4 regions of the Lysinibacillus sp. G01H genome follow, and region 1 is predicted to be linked to each of the others. Evidence: riboswitches for the same ligand, from Rfam matches in the RefSeq annotation. Region 1 holds a riboswitch; each other region holds the start of a gene.
What was found. Region 1 has a riboswitch for cobalamin ahead of PSR12_RS21805 (hypothetical protein). Riboswitches for the same ligand answer to the same signal wherever they lie in the genome.
Positions count from the first base shown of each region.

Region 1 (5,248 bases):
AAGAAACAAGACGACTACGTCTATTCTTGAAAAGAGATTTCCCTGCATACTAGATTGATATTAAATTTTAAAATTTACTTTGATGACACCTGTCTCTTTCAACGCAATAAAGAAAATAATAACGAATGGACCAACAAGTAAACCGATAATACCAAATAACTGTAGACCTATGAACATGGAAATTAATGTTGGTAAAGTGGACAAACCGATATGGTCTCCCATTAACTTAGGCTCGACTACTCGACGAATAATAAGTAAAATAGCAGCTAAGATGAATAATTTTACAGCTATAGAGGTGTTTCCCATCAATAGGTGGTAAAGCCCCCATGGCGCTAGAATAATGATAGAGCCTAGGAATGGTACAATATCTATTAACCAGATAATAACCGTCATTGTTACTGCGTATTTCGGTTGGATTAATAGCAGTCCAATGAGTGTGACGCCTCCAATAATAAAGCTTACAAATAAGTGAGCCTTCATATAGCCAAATGTAGCATCTTTTAAGCGATTTAAAATAATTTTTATCTTCTTTGCTGTATTGGGCTTTAAATATTTATAAGTGATTTGCTTTAACTTAGGCAAATCAAGCATAAATAGGAATAGCGCAATCATATAAACGAGAAGACTGATAAATAGGCTGGGTATCTCTGAAAAGAAGGCAGAAACTTTGCTATAATTAAAGAAGCTTAAAAAGGATTCTTCAACTTTCTTTATGAAATCCATTGTGGTTTTTTGAAGCGAAGCACTTACTTCAGGTGGAAAGTCTTCTGTGTATTTAGAAATATTTTCTTGCATATGAAGCCACATATCTGATAGCTTGGAAATATAATAGGGAGCTTGCTTAGATAGTAAAATTATTTGTGTCATTATTTGTGTAATGGATAGATAACAAATAATAGATATAACAATAACACTCACTATGTAAATAAAAGCAACTGCTATTTTCCGTGACATTTTCCATTTTCGTTTAAAGAACATGACAATGGGTTCTAAGAAAAATGCACTGATCCCAGCAAGTATTAAAGGCATGGACACTGGGATAACAAAATAGGCAGCTAGAAGTAGGGATATTATCACAATCAACCGAAAAATCAATTTCCTAGCATTAAATTTATTCATAAACTCACCTTCTTTGCGAAAAAAATTAAGTTAAGTGTACCATAAATCAAATTTTATTACGTTCTGAAACAATAAAGGTAGGGATGAATTATGGAAAAAGAGATTTTGCAACTTTTTAGTAATCTAACAGAGCATGATCGCGATATTCAATATGAATCTTACGAGGAATTAATGAAAATTATGCAGGAACCCGTAGATTGGACATATGCAGTTTGGGAACAGCTAATAAAAGCACTTACATACAATAATGGTTATTCTCGTGCACGTGCTGCACAAATTTTATGCGCTTTAGCTGCAAAAAGTGATCCAGAAGAAAGGGTCTTGGAGGATTTTTTAAAGATTTGGGCTGTGACTTACGATGAACAATCTGCTACAGCAAGGCATGCATTACAGGCCATTTGGAAAATTGGACAGGCGGGTCAAGTACAAAGAGATTTGGTTGTATCGTATCTAGCTAAAAGATTTCAAACATGTATAGATGAAAAACAGCCATCTCTTATTCGTCAGGATATTATTATGTCATTTAAAAAGCTATATGATCAAACAAATGACTCGAAATTATTAGATATTGCCCATCGTTTAATTAATGAAGAACAAGATGCTAAATATAAAAAGAAGTATAAGTCAGCCATCCGTTCAAAGTAGCGAGGTGGTGTTTTTTTGTGCAAATTCTTTGATGAACGGTAGAATAGTCAACTATAATGAATGAAAAAAGGGGATTATAGCATGAGCATTTATAATTATCTAGTTCGGAAGCCTAATGGCGAAATTTTATCAATGGAAACATATCGTGGAAAAACAATGTTAATTGTTAACACGGCAAACCAATGCCGATTTACATATCAATTTGAAGACTTACAGAAAATGTATGATAAATATGGAAAAGAGAATTTTGTAGTTCTTGGCTTCCCTTGTGATCAATTTGGCCATCAAAATCCTGAGGATGGAGAGGAAACTAAGCATCTATGCAAGGTAAACTATGGGGTCACATTCCCGATTTTTGAGCTTGTACAGGTAAATGGAGAGGCTACACATCCACTCTTTAATTATTTAAAGCATGAAGTGAATTACCGAGAGTTTGGGAAGGCAAGTATGCAGGAGAAAATGTTGGCAGAAGCAATTGTTCAACTTGCCCCAAGCTTTTTAGATGGTCGTAACATTCGCTGGAACTTTACAAAATTTCTAGTAGATGCTAATGGTAAGACCGTCGCACGCTTTGAACCAACAGATTCACAGCTCGATATTGAACAAGCAATTGAAACACTACTATAGTAAATTTCTTAATAATGTAAAAATTTGTTGGAATTTTCTCTTCTAGTGTTACTATATTTTAAAATTGAGTACAGCTATTTTTTCTGAATCATATATGATAAACTGCTTTACAAATGAAATATTCTTGCAGGATAAAGGTGCTAGTAAGCATAATCGGGAATCCGGTGAAAAACCGGAGCTGTTTCCGCAACTGTAAGTACAGCCATTATAAAGATTTACCACTGTCTCAAAGAAGATGGGAAGGTCCTTTATAACACATTCGTTTTATGTGACGAACTGTACAAGCCAGGAGACCGACCTTTATTTGAACGTATAAAAACTTCTCGGAAGCTAGGAGGATATACGGCAAATACATAGGCTTTGTCTAGTTTGATGGCTCAATCTTGTATTTTTGTCGTTCCTTTGCAAAAGGAGCGACTTTTTTTATGCCTTTCAAGTAAGAATTTTTCATTATAGAAAATAGGGGGGAAGCAAGTGAAAAAAGATGCCCGTTATTCTTGTTATCCATTTATGCGTGAGAAAGCTTCAACGGTTGATTTTGAAATTCGAACAGATAGCCTTACAACACATCTAGGAGTTGCATTAGCTGCGGTAAAAAAAGAGGATGTTCAAGTTGTTGCTGAGGATTTATTACTTATGTTACCTATGGCGTATCATGTGAATGGCTCAGTTCGTGGGAAATTAGCGGTAACTGAAGAGGATTTATCTTGGTTAAGTGAGCGTTATGATTTTTACGTTCGCCATGTGAAGGAAGAGATTCAAATTTTTGTTTTACCTCAAGGAACAGAGGCCGCTGCAGCCTTACATCTTTGTCGCAGTGAGGCAAAAAAATCATATCGAACTTTACACAAAGTATCAGAAGAACGAGAGGTTCCTGCTATTCTTTTCGATTACCTTGGTTTATTAGCTAATGTATGTTTTGTCATGGCTGTTTTTATGAATCAGCAAGCTGGAATTTCTGAAATACCGTTTATTAGTAAATCCTACCCAATGAAAAAGAAAAAGGAGAATAACAATGAAGAAAGTATTTAATTTCCAATGGCTATCAGTGCTCTTACTTGCACTGGTATTAGCAGGCTGTGGCACTGCTGAAGATACAAAAAATAAAGATGCCTCGCAGGGTACACAACACGTAGAGAAAACAAGCTATAAAGTGACAGATGACCGTGGAGTGGAAATAGCGTTTAATGAAGTACCAAAAACAGTTGTATCTTTACAACCAAGTAATACTGAAATTTTGTTTGCTTTAGGTGTTGGCGATAAAATTGTAGGAGCAACTGAGTACGATACTTACCCAGAGGAAGCACAAAAAATTGAACGTGTCTCTGATACTACGAACTTTAACAGTGAAAGAATTATAGCGTTAAAGCCAGATGTTGTTATTGCTTATACAATCGGTGATAAGGATGCACTAAAGCCGCTTGAGGACGCAGGAATTAAAGTGTTTGTTATTCAATCTGCGACTACTTTCGATGATGTTTATGGAGATATCGAACAAATAGCTGCTGTGATGGATGTTGCTGATAAAGGAAATAAATTAAATGAAGAGATTAAAGCGAAAATTGCTGAAGTACAAACGAAGGTGAAGGACGTAAAAACGCCGAAAAATGTTTATTTAGAGGTTAGCCCTAAGCCAGACATATATACAGCAGGCTCTAGCACTTTCCAGCAAGAAATATTAGATGCAGCTAATGTTAATAATGTTTTTTCTGACTTGAATAGCTGGGCAAAAGTGAATGAGGAAGATGTTATTGCTAAAAATCCAGATATTATTTTAACAACAGTAAACTATACAGAAGATCCAATAGGAGAAATTCTTGGACGAGATGGTTGGAATACTGTGACAGCTATTCAAAACAAAGCGGTATTGTCCATCGATACAGATATCTCTAATCGACCTGGTCCGCGTATTGGTGAAGCTGTAGAATTAGTAGCGAAGGCTGTGTACCCAGAGTTATTTAAATAAGAAATGTTTCCATGCTAGCTGTCAGCCATTCAGCTAGCATTTTTTATGTGGTTTAAATTATTACCTAGCGTGAAAATTGGAATTAATGTAGTTTGTTCTTTAAAATAAAAGTAAGTATGCTTAATAATCTTAGGAGGTGTAGTGAGTGGAGCAATTAGAGACAAAGGTAATTCCATTTGAAGCAGTCCATAATTTCCGAGACATGGGTGGATATAAGACAAAAGATGGGCGTAGGGTAAAGAACGGTTTATTTTACCGCTCAGCTGCTCTTGGAAAAATGACACTGGCGGATAAAGAGCTATTTGAAACGTTAGGGATTAAAACCATTTTTGATTATCGCGATAACAATGAGGCGTATCATAATCCTAACCCAGTGTTCTCATATGCTCAATATATACAAATCCCAGCGAAGGGTAATCATGCTTTTGAAATGCCTACCAATGCTGGTGGTAGAGATTTCTATAAAGTGGTAAGCCCTGAGATGTTTCGAGATTTTTATGCACAAATGCCTTTTAACAATCTTTCATTTAAAGAGTTAATGCAAACGATTCAAAACCCTGATAATCTAGGTCTTGTACATCATTGCGCAGTTGGTAAGGACCGAACGGGTATTGGAGGAGCACTTATTTTGCTAGCTTTAGATGTACCTGAGGAGACCATCATGGAGGACTATTTAGATACTAATATACATTTACGTCCAATGGTAGAAAGAATGGCTCAGGCTATTCAGCATCAGTATAATGAGCAAGAACTACAGCAATTTTATGCATTAATGTCCGCCCGTGAAGACTATTTACAAGCAGCATTGGATGCGATGGATCGTCGCTATGGTTCTAAGACTGGGTTTTTAGAGCAGGAATTTGGCCTAACAATTGAAAAACGAGAGCAATT
Region 1 covers NZ_CP118397.1:4,297,011-4,302,258, reverse strand. Annotated here, with positions in the region: gene ytvI (sporulation integral membrane protein YtvI) at 61-1,119, opposite strand; gene PSR12_RS21815 (hypothetical protein) at 1,210-1,764, shown strand; gene PSR12_RS21810 (glutathione peroxidase) at 1,846-2,391, shown strand; cobalamin riboswitch at 2,510-2,707, shown strand; gene PSR12_RS21805 (hypothetical protein) at 2,866-3,423, shown strand; gene PSR12_RS21800 (ABC transporter substrate-binding protein) at 3,407-4,357, shown strand; gene PSR12_RS21795 (tyrosine-protein phosphatase) at 4,503-5,248, shown strand, end outside.

Region 2 (5,248 bases), 2.2 Mb from region 1:
ACCAGCATCCGATTTGTGTTTCATTTTCTCGATTTCTAGTGGCTTTAGTTCTTTATCCTTTTTCTTCTCATCCTCCGCTTTATCTAGGATGGTTTCATCTTTCCCTAGCACGACTGAAAAAGCAATTTTCTTGCCACATGGTGACCAGACAGGGGATGTCGCTCCATTTTTACAATGTGTCACCTGTTTTCCCTCTCCACCTGCTTTCGAAAGAACATAAATTTGTGACTTACCTGTTCTCGTTGACAAAAATGCAATTTGACTGCCATCTGGTGACCAAACAGGGGAACTCGTTCTATCTTCACCAAATGTCCATTGCTGTGGTGTTTTGTCCTTCAAGTTTATGTAAAACAAATTCGATATATAGTCATTTTTCTTCTCGTCCATACGAGTCTCTACATAAACTACCTCTGTCCCATCTGGTGAAAGCTGTGGATCTGCTACTGATTTTAAGCGATAAAGATCTTCTGGTTGAATCCCTTGTTTCGATGTCATGTTCTTGCTCCTTTGTATTGTAATTTTCTGTGCCTTACTACAATACTTCGACACCCTAAGTAATATTCCTGCTATTTAATTGAATTTTTTACTAGTTCCCAATATTCTGCGGACTTTGTTCTGCGATAAAATTTGTAAAAGGGCTCATTTGGGCGAGCATGCTCCTTATATAGGTTGATCAGGTGCAGTAAAAAATCTTCAATTTGTGTGACGTCTACCCTCTTAGCGAATAACGTACCAGCCTGTGCCTTTGCTCCCATCGGTACTGCCCCTAAATAGACATCAAAGCTTTTTTGTTGGTAAACGAGTCCAATATCATCATAGACTGCATTGTAGCAAGCTGATGCACAGCCATTAATATTGACACGCACTCTTGCAGGTACCTTCATCCCCTCTATAGCATGATAGAGCTGTTCGGTTATCGGCGCAGCCTCCATTTTCTCCCCATCACAAAAATCGCAGGCCTTCATGGCTATGATTGAACCAGAGGGAGCAACATAAAGACCTGCTTCCTGTAAGGCTTGCACCGCTTCTGTGGCATCGCACGTTGGTATGGATACGAGTATACTATAGGAAGCAGAATATTTTATCGCCCCCTTTTCGCCAGCAATTTCGGCTATTTTTTGGAATTGTGCAGGCGTATAATGCTTATTAATAATGCCCGGGCTAACGGCTAGACGGGTAAACTCACCATGACGGTTTAGTGTTTCAAATGTTTGATCTGGTACATTTTTTTGAAATGCGTTCATTTTTATCGCTCCTTATAAAAAAGGAGCTAGCAAAACGCTAGCTCGAATGGATTAAAAGTTTTCAGGATAGAAGCCCTTGGCTAAAATTTCAATGGCCTCTGCTGCACGAACCCCTTCAGACGCTGCTGAAAGTGGCAGGATGACAAAGCGCTCATTTTTGACCGCTTCCATCTCCTTCAATGCTGGATCATTTTTTAAGAATTGGATCTTTTGGTCTGCCGTTGTTTCACCGTAATCAATCACGACAACTACCTCTGGGTTGCGGTCTACTGCATCTTCCTTCGACACAGTTGTCCATCCTGATTCCACATCACCAAAGATATTTTGACCACCCGCGATTGTCACCAGCTCATTCATAAAGTTTTGACCAGCTGTAAATACATCCTTTTCACCGCTATCAAACACAAGAACACGTAATTTTTCGCTATCTTTTGGTAATTTAGCTTGTACTGCCTCTACATCTTTCGTCATTTGCTCAATTAAAGCTTCGCCACGATCCTCAATACGGAAAATCTTCGCGATATGGCGAATATCAGTGAAAATATCCTCTAATGTTGGCTTTGTCATGTTGGAAGCCGTATGTAAATACGTATGGATGCCTAATTCTTCAAGCTCTTCTGGTGTGCCTACACCCTTTTCGCCAAAGCCACTTTTCCAGCCTGCATATAGGAAATCTGCCTCGGCATCAATGACTTGCTCCTTCGTTGGGTATTGATCGGAAAGCACAGGGACTTTGTCGTATGCCTCTTGCAGTGGCTCATAGATTTTATCATCTAAGTAAGCTGTCCCTACCATAGAATCCTCTAAGCCAAGTGCTAGCATAATTTCTGTCACATGCTGATTTAAGCTAATCGCTTTTGTTGGTGCTTCCGTATATGTTTGACTTGTGTCATTGTTTTCAATGGTTACTTCGGCTGCCGCCTCAGATGGCTCAACCTTTTCACCTTGTGCTGCTGATTCCGTTTTGTCTTTTGCATTACAAGCCCCTAAAACAGCGACCAAGGCAATGATCATCATTAGCCATATACTTTTCCATTTCTTCATGTCCTTTTCTCCTTTGTTGTTAAAATATAGAAAGAAATCAGAGATTTCTTTACTACCCAGGTGTTTGGAAGGGCATAAAAAAAACCCTCTTGTCGCCAAGAGAGTAGCATAGTGAAATAACGGTATATTACCTGTATCACTATCCCCATCCTCGTGGTTCTTAGTCAAAAAATACATACTGGCAGGTATCCTGGCTTAGGTTCATCATCTATACGCCTTCCCATAGTTTCACTACAGTGGCATGCTGTATAGACTCCCCATTTACAGTTGCGGGACAGCATCGGAATTGCACCGATTTCCCTTTTAAGCAAATGACAAATGCCATTTGCACCAATACGTTCTATAATGGTCAATACTATTGATAGACTAGCAGAAGAATATTTATCGCGCAATCAGTAGTATGACACTAAAAGTATAATCATCATTATATTAGCACTATTTCGACATAAAGACGAACTATTTTACAAGAAATATAGAAGCTAGTATTCTGTTACAATAAAAAGATAGCATTCTATAGAAACGAGGATTTCTTATGTACAAAACAATTGGTGTACTTGCGCACGTGGATGCAGGGAAAACGACCTTTTCTGAGCAAGTACTTTTTCATACAAATAGTATCCAAGCCCGTGGTCGAGTTGATCATCAGGATACCTTTCTTGATAATCACGAGCTGGAGCGCAGACGAGGCATTACGATATTTGCCGAGCAGGGGCGTATGCGCATTGGCGATGATACATACACATTGATTGATACGCCAGGGCATGTCGATTTCTCCCCTGAGATGGAGCGTGCCATTCGTGTGATGGATTATGCCATTATGATCATTAGCTCTGTCGAAGGGATACAAGGCCATACAGAAACAGTATGGCAACTTTTACGTCAATACCATGTCCCTACCTTCTTCTTTATCAACAAAATAGATCGTGAAGGTGCCAATGTGGAGGCTGTCATCAGGCAGCTTCGCAAAGATTGCTCACAGCATGTATTGTTCATCGATGAGCCACTGCGAGCAGACTATGTGTCAAATAGCATCATGGAATGGCTAGCGGAGCGCGACGAAAAATTGCTTGATGCCTTTCTGAATGAGTCATTGGAGCATGAACAGTGTCTTGCTCAGTTACAGGGAATGATTAAAAATGAATGTGCCTTCCCTTGCTTTGCTGGCTCTGCCTTAAAGGATGAGGGCATTCAGGAATTTCTTGACCAGCTCCCGCTGTTAACGAGTACCGATTTTGACAAGGTTGCCCCGTTTGAGGGAGAGGTTTTTAAAATTCGTCATGATGGTCACCAGCGTTTAACCTTTATGAAGGCGGTCAAGGGTTCATTGCATGTGCGTGATGAATTTTCATTTAGCGAAGTAACAGAAAAAGTAACTGAAATTCGCCTTTATAACGGCAGTCGCTATGAGACCGTTCAACAGGTAGAGGCGGGAGAAATTTTCGCTGTCAAAGGGCTGAGCCAGGCAAACATTGGGGATCGAATCGGTACAACGATGCTATCCCAGCCCTATGAGCTTGTCCCAACCTTACAGGCAAAGGTTCAATATGAGGGCGATCAGCATATCAAGGAAGTGCTCCAGTTTTTCCGTTTACTCGAAGCAGAAGAGCCGTCCTTGCGTGTGGTCTGGCTGGAAAAATTTCAGGAAATCCATGTGCATATTATGGGTGTCATTCAATTAGAGGTCCTGACAGAGGTATTCATGACGCGTTTTTCAATAGCTGTCTCCTTTGGTGAGCCGCAAATTTTATATATGGAAACCATTGCGACCCCCGTAACAGGCTATGGTCATTTCGAGCCCCTCAAGCATTATGCCGAAGTTCATTTATTAATGGAGCCAAATCCACGTGGAACAGGTAATACCTTCAGCAATGCCTGTCATGCAGATCATTTATCTTTAGGCAATCAGCGCCTTGTTGAAAAGCATCTGTTTGAGCGTGACCATCATGGGCTACTGACAGGCTTCCCTGTAACAGATATTCATTTTACACTTCTAACAGGTCGCGGGCATAATGAACATACATCGGGGGGAGATTTCCGCGAAGCCAGTTTCCGTGCACTGCGTCAGGGGCTGGAGCAGGCACAAAATGTCCTACTTGAACCCTATTATCGCTTTAAAATGAAGGCTTCAAACGACTTTATCGGCCGTATGATGAATGATATTCAGCAAGCAGCAGGCACATTCGATGACCCGATTTTATCCGAAACGGATGTTATCCTAACAGGTCGTGCGCCTGTTGCCACTTTAATGAGCTACAGTACAACCTTTGCCGCCTATACAAATGGGAAAGGTGCACTCACTCTCCAATTTGATGGCTATGATGTGTGCCATAATACAGAGGATGTGATTGCACAGATTGGCTACGATAAAAATGCAGACCCTGAGTATAGTTCCTCTAGTATCTTTTGTGCAAAGGGCAAAGGATATTCGGTTCCATGGCAAGAAGCACAGGCAGCCATGCATTGCCTGTAGGATGGGGAGATTTTGTTCGCGTGAAGGCATTGCTTGCTTTCGCGGGTATTCGTCGCACTAGCGCGGGTATTTTTCCTGCTTTCGCGGATATTCATAGCGCAAGATCAAAACAAGCCCTCCAAAAAATGGAGGGCTTGGTTTTATAGTGCACCGACAGCCTTCTTTGTTGGTTTGTCTATCAAATAAGCGGGTTCAACTATCACGTAGTCATGCTTGTTCGTAAAATCAATCAGTACCTTACCTGGCTGACTTTTTAATAGTTGTAGATGATCAATTAATTGCAGTAAAAGCTCGTGACCGTTGCCACGTGGATGCCAGTTGAAATGATAATCATTTAACGCTTGCACTGCTGCAATAAACTGGGCATATTCCTGCTGTACAAATGCGATGAGTTTGTCATGGTGAGGTGCTAAATCGTGTAAATACGTTTCGTAAAAGCGCATAACAATCGAGCATAATAAGTCATTGACACGAGCGGCACTTAAAACAG
Region 2 covers NZ_CP118397.1:2,132,176-2,137,423, reverse strand. Annotated here, with positions in the region: gene PSR12_RS10765 (S9 family peptidase) at 1-495, opposite strand, end outside; gene PSR12_RS10760 (precorrin-3B methylase) at 567-1,244, opposite strand; gene PSR12_RS10755 (ABC transporter substrate-binding protein) at 1,296-2,288, opposite strand; cobalamin riboswitch at 2,452-2,638, opposite strand; gene PSR12_RS10750 (elongation factor G) at 2,821-4,758, shown strand; gene PSR12_RS10745 (hypothetical protein) at 4,899-5,248, opposite strand, start outside.
Region 2: another riboswitch for cobalamin. It lies ahead of PSR12_RS10755 (ABC transporter substrate-binding protein); the one in region 1 lies ahead of PSR12_RS21805 (hypothetical protein).

Region 3 (5,248 bases), 1.6 Mb from region 1:
GCCTTCCAGATAACAATAGTTTAGAAAATATTATTATTAGTTCTGGCAACATCATTGAAATACGCCCGTATTCTAATAAATTTTTTGAATTTAATTATGGCTATAATATTACAGAAGACATGATAAATACATTAATGGATGAACAGTGGGAAACCAAGGAACAAACTAATTGCTATGAGGTTTTAAAAAGAACAATTGAGCAAAAGGTTATATACACCAACAAAAGCATGCTCTTTAGTGAGGCGAAAAAGAAGTCAGTAGAAAACTTGTTCATAAGTAATGAAAAAGATCCGTATATGGAAAAGTTTCTACAAATATTACAAGAAGAACCGAAAAATGCTTATCTGTATATCAAAAGGTTATAAGAAAACCTTAACTAAATCAGGGAGACAGAGTATTATTTCATGAAAATATTAGGTGAGGTATTTAAATATACAAAGCCATACAAAGCAAAATTATTTCAAGTAAATATTTTGATGGGCATTTCAATGATTTTAAGTATAGTACACCCCCTTTTATTTGGTAAATTTATTGATTCTATAACAGTAAAAGACCTCAATTCCGCATTCATAATTATAGTGTTTATGGCTTTTTTGTTTCTTTTTAATTTATTTTTTAAAGTAATCCAAAAATATTATTTAACGAAATTTGCCTGCTATCTACAAATGGATATTAAGTTAAAGATAATAAAAAGAATCATGGCTATGGACATGGATGAGTATCAATTAAAAGCAAAAGGTGAACTGATGAATAAAATAGAAAATGATACAAAGGCATTTTCTGAAGTAGTATCAGAGTTTTTAAATATTGTTGTAGATTTTATCAGTATAATAATTGTGTTCGTAATATTGATAAATCTTAATTTTATTTTAGCTAGTATTTTATTCATTGCTTGTCCTTTAGCACTTATCATTTTTAAATATTATGGAAAAAAAATAAGGATGACGGATACTGCCATCAAAAAAGATTTAGATTCTTATTTAACCTATCTGGGAGAAATACTGTCATCATTTAAATTATTTAAGATATTTAATAATGAGATAAACGCCATAGATAACTATCAAAAGAGAATTACCTTATTATACAAAAATACTCTTGATAAAATGCGTTTAAGTATAAAATCAGGATCAATAATAGAATTATTAAACTTTACAAGTTATTTAATTATCCTTATTATAGGTGCCTACTTTATTTATAAAGGCAGCCTCACCTTAGGAGTATTAATAGCATTCACAACCTATGCCAATAACTTTAGTCAGTCATTTTTAAGATTTTCTCAACTAAATTCCTTTTTACAAGAAGCAATTGTGTCTGTAAATAGAGTAAAAAACTTAATGGGAGACAATAAATACAATATAAGGAAATTGATAGTATCAGGCTATGTAAATTCATCGCATCATTTTAGAAAAGACAAAATAGTGTTGCGGAATGTAAGCTTTACCTATACTAATGCATTATCTCCAGTTTTAGAAAATATAAATTTCCAAATACCTTTGAAGAAAATTGTATTGATTAAGGGAGAAAGCGGATCAGGTAAATCGACATTATTGAATATATTATCAGGTTTATACATTAATTATCAGGGTGAAATATTTCTATCCAATCAAAATATTAGATATATTCCTAATGATGTTTATAGAAAAAGGGTATGTTTGGTAACGCAAGAGCATTTTATAATGACAGGGACAATAAGGGAAAATTTGTTATTAGCAAAGCCGAATGCAACGGATGAAGAATTAATTCAAATTTGTAAAATGGTTAACATTTATTCATATATAGAAACGTTGGACTATAAATTTGAAACTCTTATTGGGCATAATGGGCTTGAATTATCTACTGGGCAACAGCAAAGACTTTCAATAGCAAGATCGCTTCTAAGAGATGCGGATATCTATTTGTTTGACGAGATTACTTCTGCGCTTGATAAAGACAACCAAATAAATATAGAAACATTACTTTTATATTTAAATAAAGAAAAACAAAAGACTGTTATATTGGTTACTCATCACCCTGTTTTAATAAGTGAAGCAGATAAAATATTTGAAGTTAATAACAATCAGGTGAACGAGAGGGATTCATTTGTTGTTACAAGCTCTTAATAAGCCTAAATTGTTTGAATAGCTGGTTGTACTAAGTTAACACTCAAAAAAATTTTTCCTCTTGACACTAAAAAAGTTGTAAAGTAGATTTAACATAATTACATAAAAGCAATAGGTGCCCACTTGGGAGAATAGGGAATAAAGTGAAAAGCTTTAGCGGACCCGCCACTGTATAAGGGAGTTTCATAGTGTATGCCACTAGCGAATTGCTGGGAAGGTGCTATGAGATGTTGAACTTGAGCCAGGAGACCTGCCTACATGCTTTAGAAGAGATAGATGATGGAAAAGTCTGTAGTTTATTTGTCATGACAATAAACTACAGATTTTTTATTTTGTCTCAATGAGAACGAGAGGAGAAATAATCATGCAATTATTACAAGATACGATTCAAAATATTCAAGGGGTTGATATGAAAAGTATGGAGCAGGCTAGAAAACGGATTGATGGGCTTTGTAAGCCCCCAGGTAGCTTGGGTAAACTAGAATCACTTGCTGTACAGCTCTCTGGGATAACAGGACACTTATATCCAATGGTCGACAAAAAGGTGATGATTGTTTGTGCTGCAGATCATGGTGTTTGCGAGGAAGGTGTAACCACGAATCCACAAGATGTGACGGTCTTTCAAACATTAAATTTTCCTAAGGGAGGTACAGGCGTTTGTGCGATTGCGGGCATTACCAATGCAAAGGTTGTCACAGTAGATGTTGGGGTAAAAGAAGATATTCCACTTGATGCAGGAGTCCTTATTCATAAAATTAAATACGGTACCGATAACATGGCACAAGGTCCAGCTATGGCCAAACAAGAAGCCATTCAATCGATAGAAGTAGGAATCCAGGTGGCCACTGAGGAAATCATAAAAGGTGCTGATGTACTTGGGACTGGAGAAATGGGCATCGGCAATACAACACCAAGTGCTGCGATATTAGCTGTTTTGACGGGATGCAAGCCTATCGAAGTAACGGGGTTTGGTGCAGGAGTAGGCCAAGGAGGCATTGCCTATAAAGCAGCAGTTATTGAAAAAGCAATTACCTTAAATAAGCCTAATCCAAATGATGTTATTGATGTTCTGGCTAAGGTTGGAGGATTAGAGATAGGGGCGATGACAGGCATTATACTTGGCGCTGCTGTCCATCGTAAACCTGTTGTCATTGATGGATTTATTTCAACTATTGCCGCGCTCATTGCTTATAAGCTAGAACCAAAAGTAAAAGATTATATTATTCCTTCCCATGCCTCAGAGGAACCAGGGGCTAAAATTGCCGCTGCATTACTTGGCATTGAACCAATGTTGTACATGAATATGCGTTTAGGTGAAGGTTCTGGAGCAGCCTTAGCCTTTCCTATTTTAGATGCAGCTTGCTCGATGATGAAAAACATGGTGACTTTAGAAGAATCAATGCAGTTGTTAAAAAGGTAAGTTAAATGTCTCTTTTTTAATCATATAAGGAATGAAACATTAGCTAAAACAATAAAACAGCCAATGACTTAATTTTTGGTCATTGGCTGAATGGTGTTTATGCTTGATTTAATTTACGTAATGGCAAGCGCCACTTCATCATATAGGAAAGAATACGTAAAGCTGTAATCACTGCGAATAAAATATAAAGGAAAATGTCCCCTGTAAAAACCTCGAAGCCGATTAACAGTCCAGCAAGAGCTGCCCAAACTCCATAAACTTCATCACGGAGAACTAATGGTTTTCTTCTAGCTAATAAATCTCGTACAATACCACCACCTGAACCTGTCAAAACAGCAGCTACAATGACTGCGCTCACTGGCATATCAAGCTTGACAGCATAGAGTGCGCCTTGAATAGCGAATGCTGATAAGCCAATCGCATCTGTGAAGTTACCCCAACGATGCCAATGTTGAATCAGATGATGCGGAAAAATAAAGAATATCGTAATCGCAGCAAGCGCTATTTGAAACATCATATCCTGTCCCCAAAGTGTTGTGACAGGTAGTCCAATGAGTAAATTTCGAATAGCTCCTCCACCAAAAGCAGTCACAATACCAAGTATATATACACCGAATAAATCGTATTCTTCTTCCATGGCAATAATTGCCCCAGAAATAGCAAAGGCAATTGTTCCTATGATACTAAAAACCTCCCAAGCCATCCCTTTCACCCCTTCTATCAATAAATAAACTTTTTTAAAAGTTAAAAGACGTTTTACGTAACAGAATTTATGAATTTAATAGCCAAAATCGGTCATTAAATACGCTTCTTGAAATGAGTCCGCACATTAGCTTAGCGTAAAATCCTCTTAGAAACAATAGGCAAGTTTTACAGGTGCACATACAAATTGATAAAATGTGATTAAAATAAAGAAAAACATTCGTCAAAAGCGTTCATATACCAGTAGTTGGTTAGGAAATTCTAGAGTGATTGAAGTCAATTTAGATAGTTAATAAATCTTACTGATTGAAATGCGAGACATTGTGAAATGGAGAAGAAAGAATGACGTTTACATCAAATTTATCAATAGAAACGCTATCGTTAGCGGCAAAAGTAGAGGAGCAAGTTCGGCCTTATCATGCCAAGGTAGAAGAAATGGCATTCTACAATCAGCAGAAGGTGCTAGCAGCTTTCAGAAAGCATCAAGTAAGTGATTATCATTTACATCCATCAAACGGCTATGGCTATGATGATGAGGGACGGGATAATCTAGAGCGTGTTTATGCGGAAGTATTTGGTGCAGAGGCAGCCATAGTCCGACCACAAATTATTTCAGGCACACATGCAATCACGCTTAGTCTATTTGGTGTTTTACGTCCTGGTGATGAGCTGCTTTATATTTCTGGTCAGCCATATGATACATTGCAATCCATTGTCGATGGTGGTGATAAAGATACAGGTTCACTAAAAGATTATAAAATCGGTTATCGACATGTGGATTTACTAGATAACCAGGCCATTGATTGGGTAGGTGTAGAAGCGGCCATTACAGCACAAACCAAAATGATCGCGATTCAACGTTCAAAAGGCTATGCAACACGTCCATCCTTTACAATTGAAGAAATTGCAGATATGTGTGTAAAGGTACGTAAAATAGCCCCGAAAGCTGTTATTTTTGTAGATAACTGCTATGGCGAGTTTGTAGAGGCGCAGGAACCTACAGAGGTCGGTGCTGACTTAATGGCAG
Region 3 covers NZ_CP118397.1:1,236,736-1,241,983, forward strand. Annotated here, with positions in the region: gene PSR12_RS05905 (ABC transporter A family member) at 1-365, shown strand, start outside; gene PSR12_RS05910 (ABC transporter ATP-binding protein) at 405-2,099, shown strand; cobalamin riboswitch at 2,196-2,371, shown strand; gene cobT (nicotinate-nucleotide--dimethylbenzimidazole phosphoribosyltransferase) at 2,464-3,519, shown strand; gene PSR12_RS05920 (trimeric intracellular cation channel family protein) at 3,617-4,222, opposite strand; gene PSR12_RS05925 (methionine gamma-lyase family protein) at 4,564-5,248, shown strand, end outside.
Region 3: another riboswitch for cobalamin. It lies ahead of cobT (nicotinate-nucleotide--dimethylbenzimidazole phosphoribosyltransferase); the one in region 1 lies ahead of PSR12_RS21805 (hypothetical protein).

Region 4 (5,248 bases), 950 kb from region 1:
AGTCACCCGTGCTTGATAAACTTCTTCAATTTGGGAGGCAATTAATACTTCATGTGGTGCACCAAGTGCTCTCATTCGTCCGCTTTCCATCAGCAATAATTCATCACAATAAAGAGAGGCTAAATTCATATCGTGTAGTACCATAACAACCGTTAAACCACACTCCATCGCTTCCTTCCGAACCATATCTAAAATTTGACGTTGGTGGGCAATATCTAAATGATTAGTTGGTTCATCCAGTAATAGTATTTCTGCAGTTTGAGCTAAGGCTTGTGCTACAAATACTCTTTGTTGTTCACCACCAGATAAAAATTCCATTGGTGTATGCTCATATCGCTTTACACCTGTTTGTAGCATAGCATGTTGTACAGCCTGTTCGTCCTGTTCAGACCAACTCGAGAAAAAGCCTGTTTGATGCGGATAGCGCCCCAGTGAAACTGCCTCTCTCACACTGTTTGAGAAAGCATTTGCATGAAGCTGTGGTAATACAGCCATTTTTTTTGCCAAAGCACGAGCATTATAAGAAAGAATATTTTGTCCATCAATCGAAATGGTTCCAGCAGTAGCTGGTAAAATACCACTCATTACTTTTAATAATGTAGATTTCCCGCTACCATTCGGCCCTAGAATACCAAGAATTTTTCCTTTTTCAACAGTAAAACTAATGTCCTTGACGATTGGTACATCTTCATAGCCACCTGATAGCTGTTCAACAATAATCATGCCCGTACCCCCTTACTTCTTCGCTGCTTATAAAAAATATAGGAGAAAACAGGAGCTCCAATAAATGCCGTAATAACACCAATTGGTAGCTCTCTTGGCACAATGATTGTTCGTGCTACTAGGTCGCAAATAATGAGTAATGTTGCACCATTGAAAAAAGATAATGGTAATAAATGGCGATGATCAGAACCCCAAATCATCCTTGTCATATGCGGCACCACTAATCCTACAAAGCCAATTGTGCCAGAAACCGCTACAGCCGCTCCAGTGAGCATGGAGCCACCTGCTAATATCAAATATTTACTGCGCTTCACATTAACACCTAAATGTTTTGCCCGTTCTTCACCATACAACAAAACATTTAGTTCTCTTCTTTGTGTCCATAGCATAATTGAACCTACAATCACAAATGGAATGATCATTTGGACATATGGCCAACCACGCATCGAAACAGAACCAAGTAGCCAGCCTATTACCTGACGTAATTCTTCACCAGATAAGGCAATCATTAATGAAATAAGGGAACCTAAAAATGAACTAAAAATAACACCTGTTAATATCAACGTTTCCATTTTCAATGAGCGGTCTACGAGTCTAGCAAAGCTCATAACAACTACCATCGTGATGATAGCACCAATCATACTGAAGGTTGGCAGCGCATACAAACCGACAACAGGTATAGAAATACTAAAAAAGATCGTTAAAACAGCACCAACAGATGCCCCTGATGAAACCCCTAGTGTATATGGATCTGCTAATGGATTTTTTAATAAACCTTGGAATGCTGCTCCAGCAATAGCTAGAGATGCGCCTACTAGTCCCGCTAATAACACGCGAGGCAAACGAATTTTCCAAAAAATATTGGCGGCTGTTTCATCAACCGCCTTATTCCATAATACTTCTAATGGAATATGAACTGAGCCTATCGCTACGCCACACCAGATGCTAATAAGAAGAAGCGTACATGTTAGTGTATAGGCTAGTGCTATTTTTTTCACTTAAATACCTCAGGATAGATTGCTTTTGCTAATTCTTCTAGACCTTCTGCTAAACGTGGCCCTTGACGACTTGTTGTACTTTCATCTACCTGCACAATCGCATTATTTTTTACGGCATTAATCGTATCAAAGCCCGCCCGTTTTGGTATTTTCGTTAAAATATCTGGTACATAATGATATGTCACCACGATGACATCTGGATTTTTTGCGATAATTTGTTCTGCATCAATTTTATACCAATTATCGCCATCTACAGCTACATTCTCTGCATTGATCATTTCAAGCATCGCGTTCATAAACGTACCATTGCCAGATGTATAAATATCTGGCTCATCTGATGCTTCAACTAACACTTTTTTGGGTTCAACATCCTTGACTTTAGACAAAACTTCTTCTACTTTCGCCTTCATATTAGCAACAATTTTTTCTGCCTCTGGTAATTTCCCTGTAGCACGTCCAAGTTGCTCAATTGTTGTATATGTTTCATTAAAGTCTTGTGCATTTCTTACTACAAAAACTTTCAAACCTGCTGATTCAAGCTGTGCAATAGCCTCTTCTGAAAGAGACATGCTAGATTCGTGTGAAAAAACGATATCTGGTTTTAAGGCAATAATTTTTTCAATATCGTACTCCATACCGCCAACCTTATCCTTCTCAGCTGCCTCTGGCGGATAATCGTCGTTGTCAGTAACACCAACTATTTCATCATTTAAACCTAGTCCAAAAAGGATTTCAGTATTACTCGGAATAAGTGAAACAATTTTCTCAGGAGGTGCTTCAAGTGTAATGTCCTTACCAAGGGCATCTGTTATCGTCATTGGGAATGTTGCTTCATCCACCTGTGCTGTTTCTTGCTGTGTTTGCTGCTCGTTAGATGACTTGTTATCTTTTGCTTCCTGCCCACAAGCAGCTAGCAAGCCTACTGCTAAAAATGCTGATAATCCTATTTTCCAAAATTTCTTCATGTGAATCCTCCTTCGTTGGTCCATGCGACATTTCGCTTTATTTTGCATCAAAATAAAACCCCTCATCTTTGAACGATGAGGGGGCAAAATCGCACCAAAAAACTGATACAAAATCCACCACCCTATCCTCGTAGGTTGTCATGTCGTTATAAAGGCAGGTCTCCTGGCTAGTGCTACTTGCGATTTTTCAAGCCTTCCCGAAATCTTCAGTGGCATCATTTGAAAAAACTCACACTTACAGTGGCGGGACCGCATCGGAATTACACCGATTTCCCTTTTCACTTTACTTAAGTAAAGAACCTTTATAATATTCAGTTGATTTCATTATACATGAAAATGAAAGAAGTCGCCTCCATTCAAGACGACTCCCCGGCCATTATACAATTTCAGAAAAGTATTGGACTGTTTTCATTTGAGCACCCATTTCTCTTAATGACCATGTCTGTTCTAAATAAACGTCCGCTAGTTTTTCATATTTTCCACCAAATTTATGTGCCCACTCAACCGCAATGACACTTTCATAAAGGTGAGCCATTTTTTCAGCCATACCTTTTGCTTCAAAAGTTTTCGTTGCCTCGTCTAAAGCGCTAAAAATTTGCAGTTTTATAGAAATATTCGCCAATTGTTCTTTAACGATTTGTACTAGTGAGCTGTCAGCTAATTTCTCTAATCGTTCCTCCATCTCACAGACAAACAGTTCATGTGCATGAAACTTATCCACTAAACGAATGAGTTCTAAGGCCAAAATATTAGCCGTCCCCTCCCACACCGTCAACACTTGCGCGTCTCTTAATAAGCGGGGCGTTACAAAGTCTTCTATATAGCCATTACCCCCGTGTAATTCAATTGCCTCACTAGCATAGTGAACAGCTTGCTCTGCCGTTTCCTTTTTCATAATGGCAATATATAAACGATTCATAATAAGGTCTTGCTGTGTTCCCTGTCCACTTGTCACTTTATCGTATAATTGAATAAGATCAAAAACTGTCGCTACTTCCACGTGCAACTTAGCTGCAAATTTCCCTAAAGTATCCTGAATCATAGGGTATTGTGTTAAGGGCTTGCCAAATGCATGTCGATTGCTTACATAATGTTTTGCCTCTAAGAAGCCACGACGCATAATACCAATAGAAGCGACTGCATTACAAATTCTTGAGAGATTTAGTGCTTCTAGCATATAATAAATCCCTTTATTTTGCTCCCCTACAACATAGGCAAGTGCACCATCAAATTCTACCTCACCAGAGGGAACTGCCCGAACGCCTAATTTATCTTTCAATCGACGAATACGTAGATGATTTGTTGTACCATCTTCTTTACGCCAAGGAACTGCAAACAACGTTAAGCCTTTGGAACCTGCTGGCGCCCCTTCTATTCGTGCCAATACCATCGCTACACCACACATGCCCGCATTGGATGCAAAGTATTTTTCACCATATAGACGATACGCAGTGCCATCCTTTCTCGCCTCCACCACATTTGCACCGACGTCAGAGCCTCCTTGACGTTCTGTTAAAAAGGTCGCACCTTCATATAAATCTGTGTCACCTGTTGCACAAACATGTGGTAAAAAACGTTGCTTTACCTCTTCATCTGCATAATGATCTAATAGATAGGCAGTAGCCATCGTCAATGTTACAGGACAATAAAATCCTGGCTCTGCATGTGATAGCAAATAACCTTGTGCAAAGCTATAAACATAATTCCCCTTGTGACCTAGCTGCGGAATATGCTTGTGTACATAACCTACAATCCCAGTATTATATGTCTCTTCAATCGTTTTTTTATAGCCATCATTAACCCAAACCTCTGATATCTCTTCACCATAGGCATCGTATCTTTGAAGGCGAGGTTCACCCTGTCGATCTGTATGCTTTGCCCTCGTATCAATATCACCTGCACATAGCTCACCAAAATCTGTTAACTCTCGTTGGGCATATGATAGAAACTCTTTATCTAACATCATTCCTACTATTTTTTGAAGCGTGTCATCTTCCGTAAAAAAGTTCGTAGTACGCATTGCTTCTTTTTGTAATACTTTCATGCTATCTCACCTCTTGCCCCTTCAAATTTTGTTTTAATATTTTGCCTGATGCATTGCGTGGTAGCGCTTCCACTTTTTCAAAAATACGTGGTATTTTAAATTTTGCAAGATGTTCCTCTAAATAAGCTTTCAAAGCTTCCTCATCGATGTCTTGTTTAGCAGAATACATCGCCTTTACCGTTTCGCCCCATTGCGGATGTGGCACACCAATTACCGCAACCTCGAATATTCCTTCAAAGCTCAATAAACAATCTTCAATTTCTTTCGGATAAATGTTGACACCACCCGAAATAATGACATCCTTTTTACGATCTACAATCCAAATAAAACCATCTTCATCCTTACGAGCTAGATCTCCTGTTTTTAACCAACCGTCAATAAAGGCTTCATTAGTTGCTACTTCATCCTTATAGTAGCCAAGCATGTTACCCTCACCCAACAAGACAATTTCCCCCACTTCGCCTACATTTACATCTTCTCCACTGTTATTCACAATACGCAATTCTGTACCAAGTGGC
Region 4 covers NZ_CP118397.1:559,204-564,451, reverse strand. Annotated here, with positions in the region: gene PSR12_RS02800 (adenosylcobinamide amidohydrolase) at 1-723, opposite strand, end outside; gene PSR12_RS02795 (FecCD family ABC transporter permease) at 720-1,721, opposite strand; gene PSR12_RS02790 (ABC transporter substrate-binding protein) at 1,718-2,686, opposite strand; cobalamin riboswitch at 2,823-3,005, opposite strand; gene PSR12_RS02785 (acyl-CoA dehydrogenase family protein) at 3,063-4,730, opposite strand; gene PSR12_RS02780 (class I adenylate-forming enzyme family protein) at 4,732-5,248, opposite strand, start outside.
Region 4: another riboswitch for cobalamin. It lies ahead of PSR12_RS02790 (ABC transporter substrate-binding protein); the one in region 1 lies ahead of PSR12_RS21805 (hypothetical protein).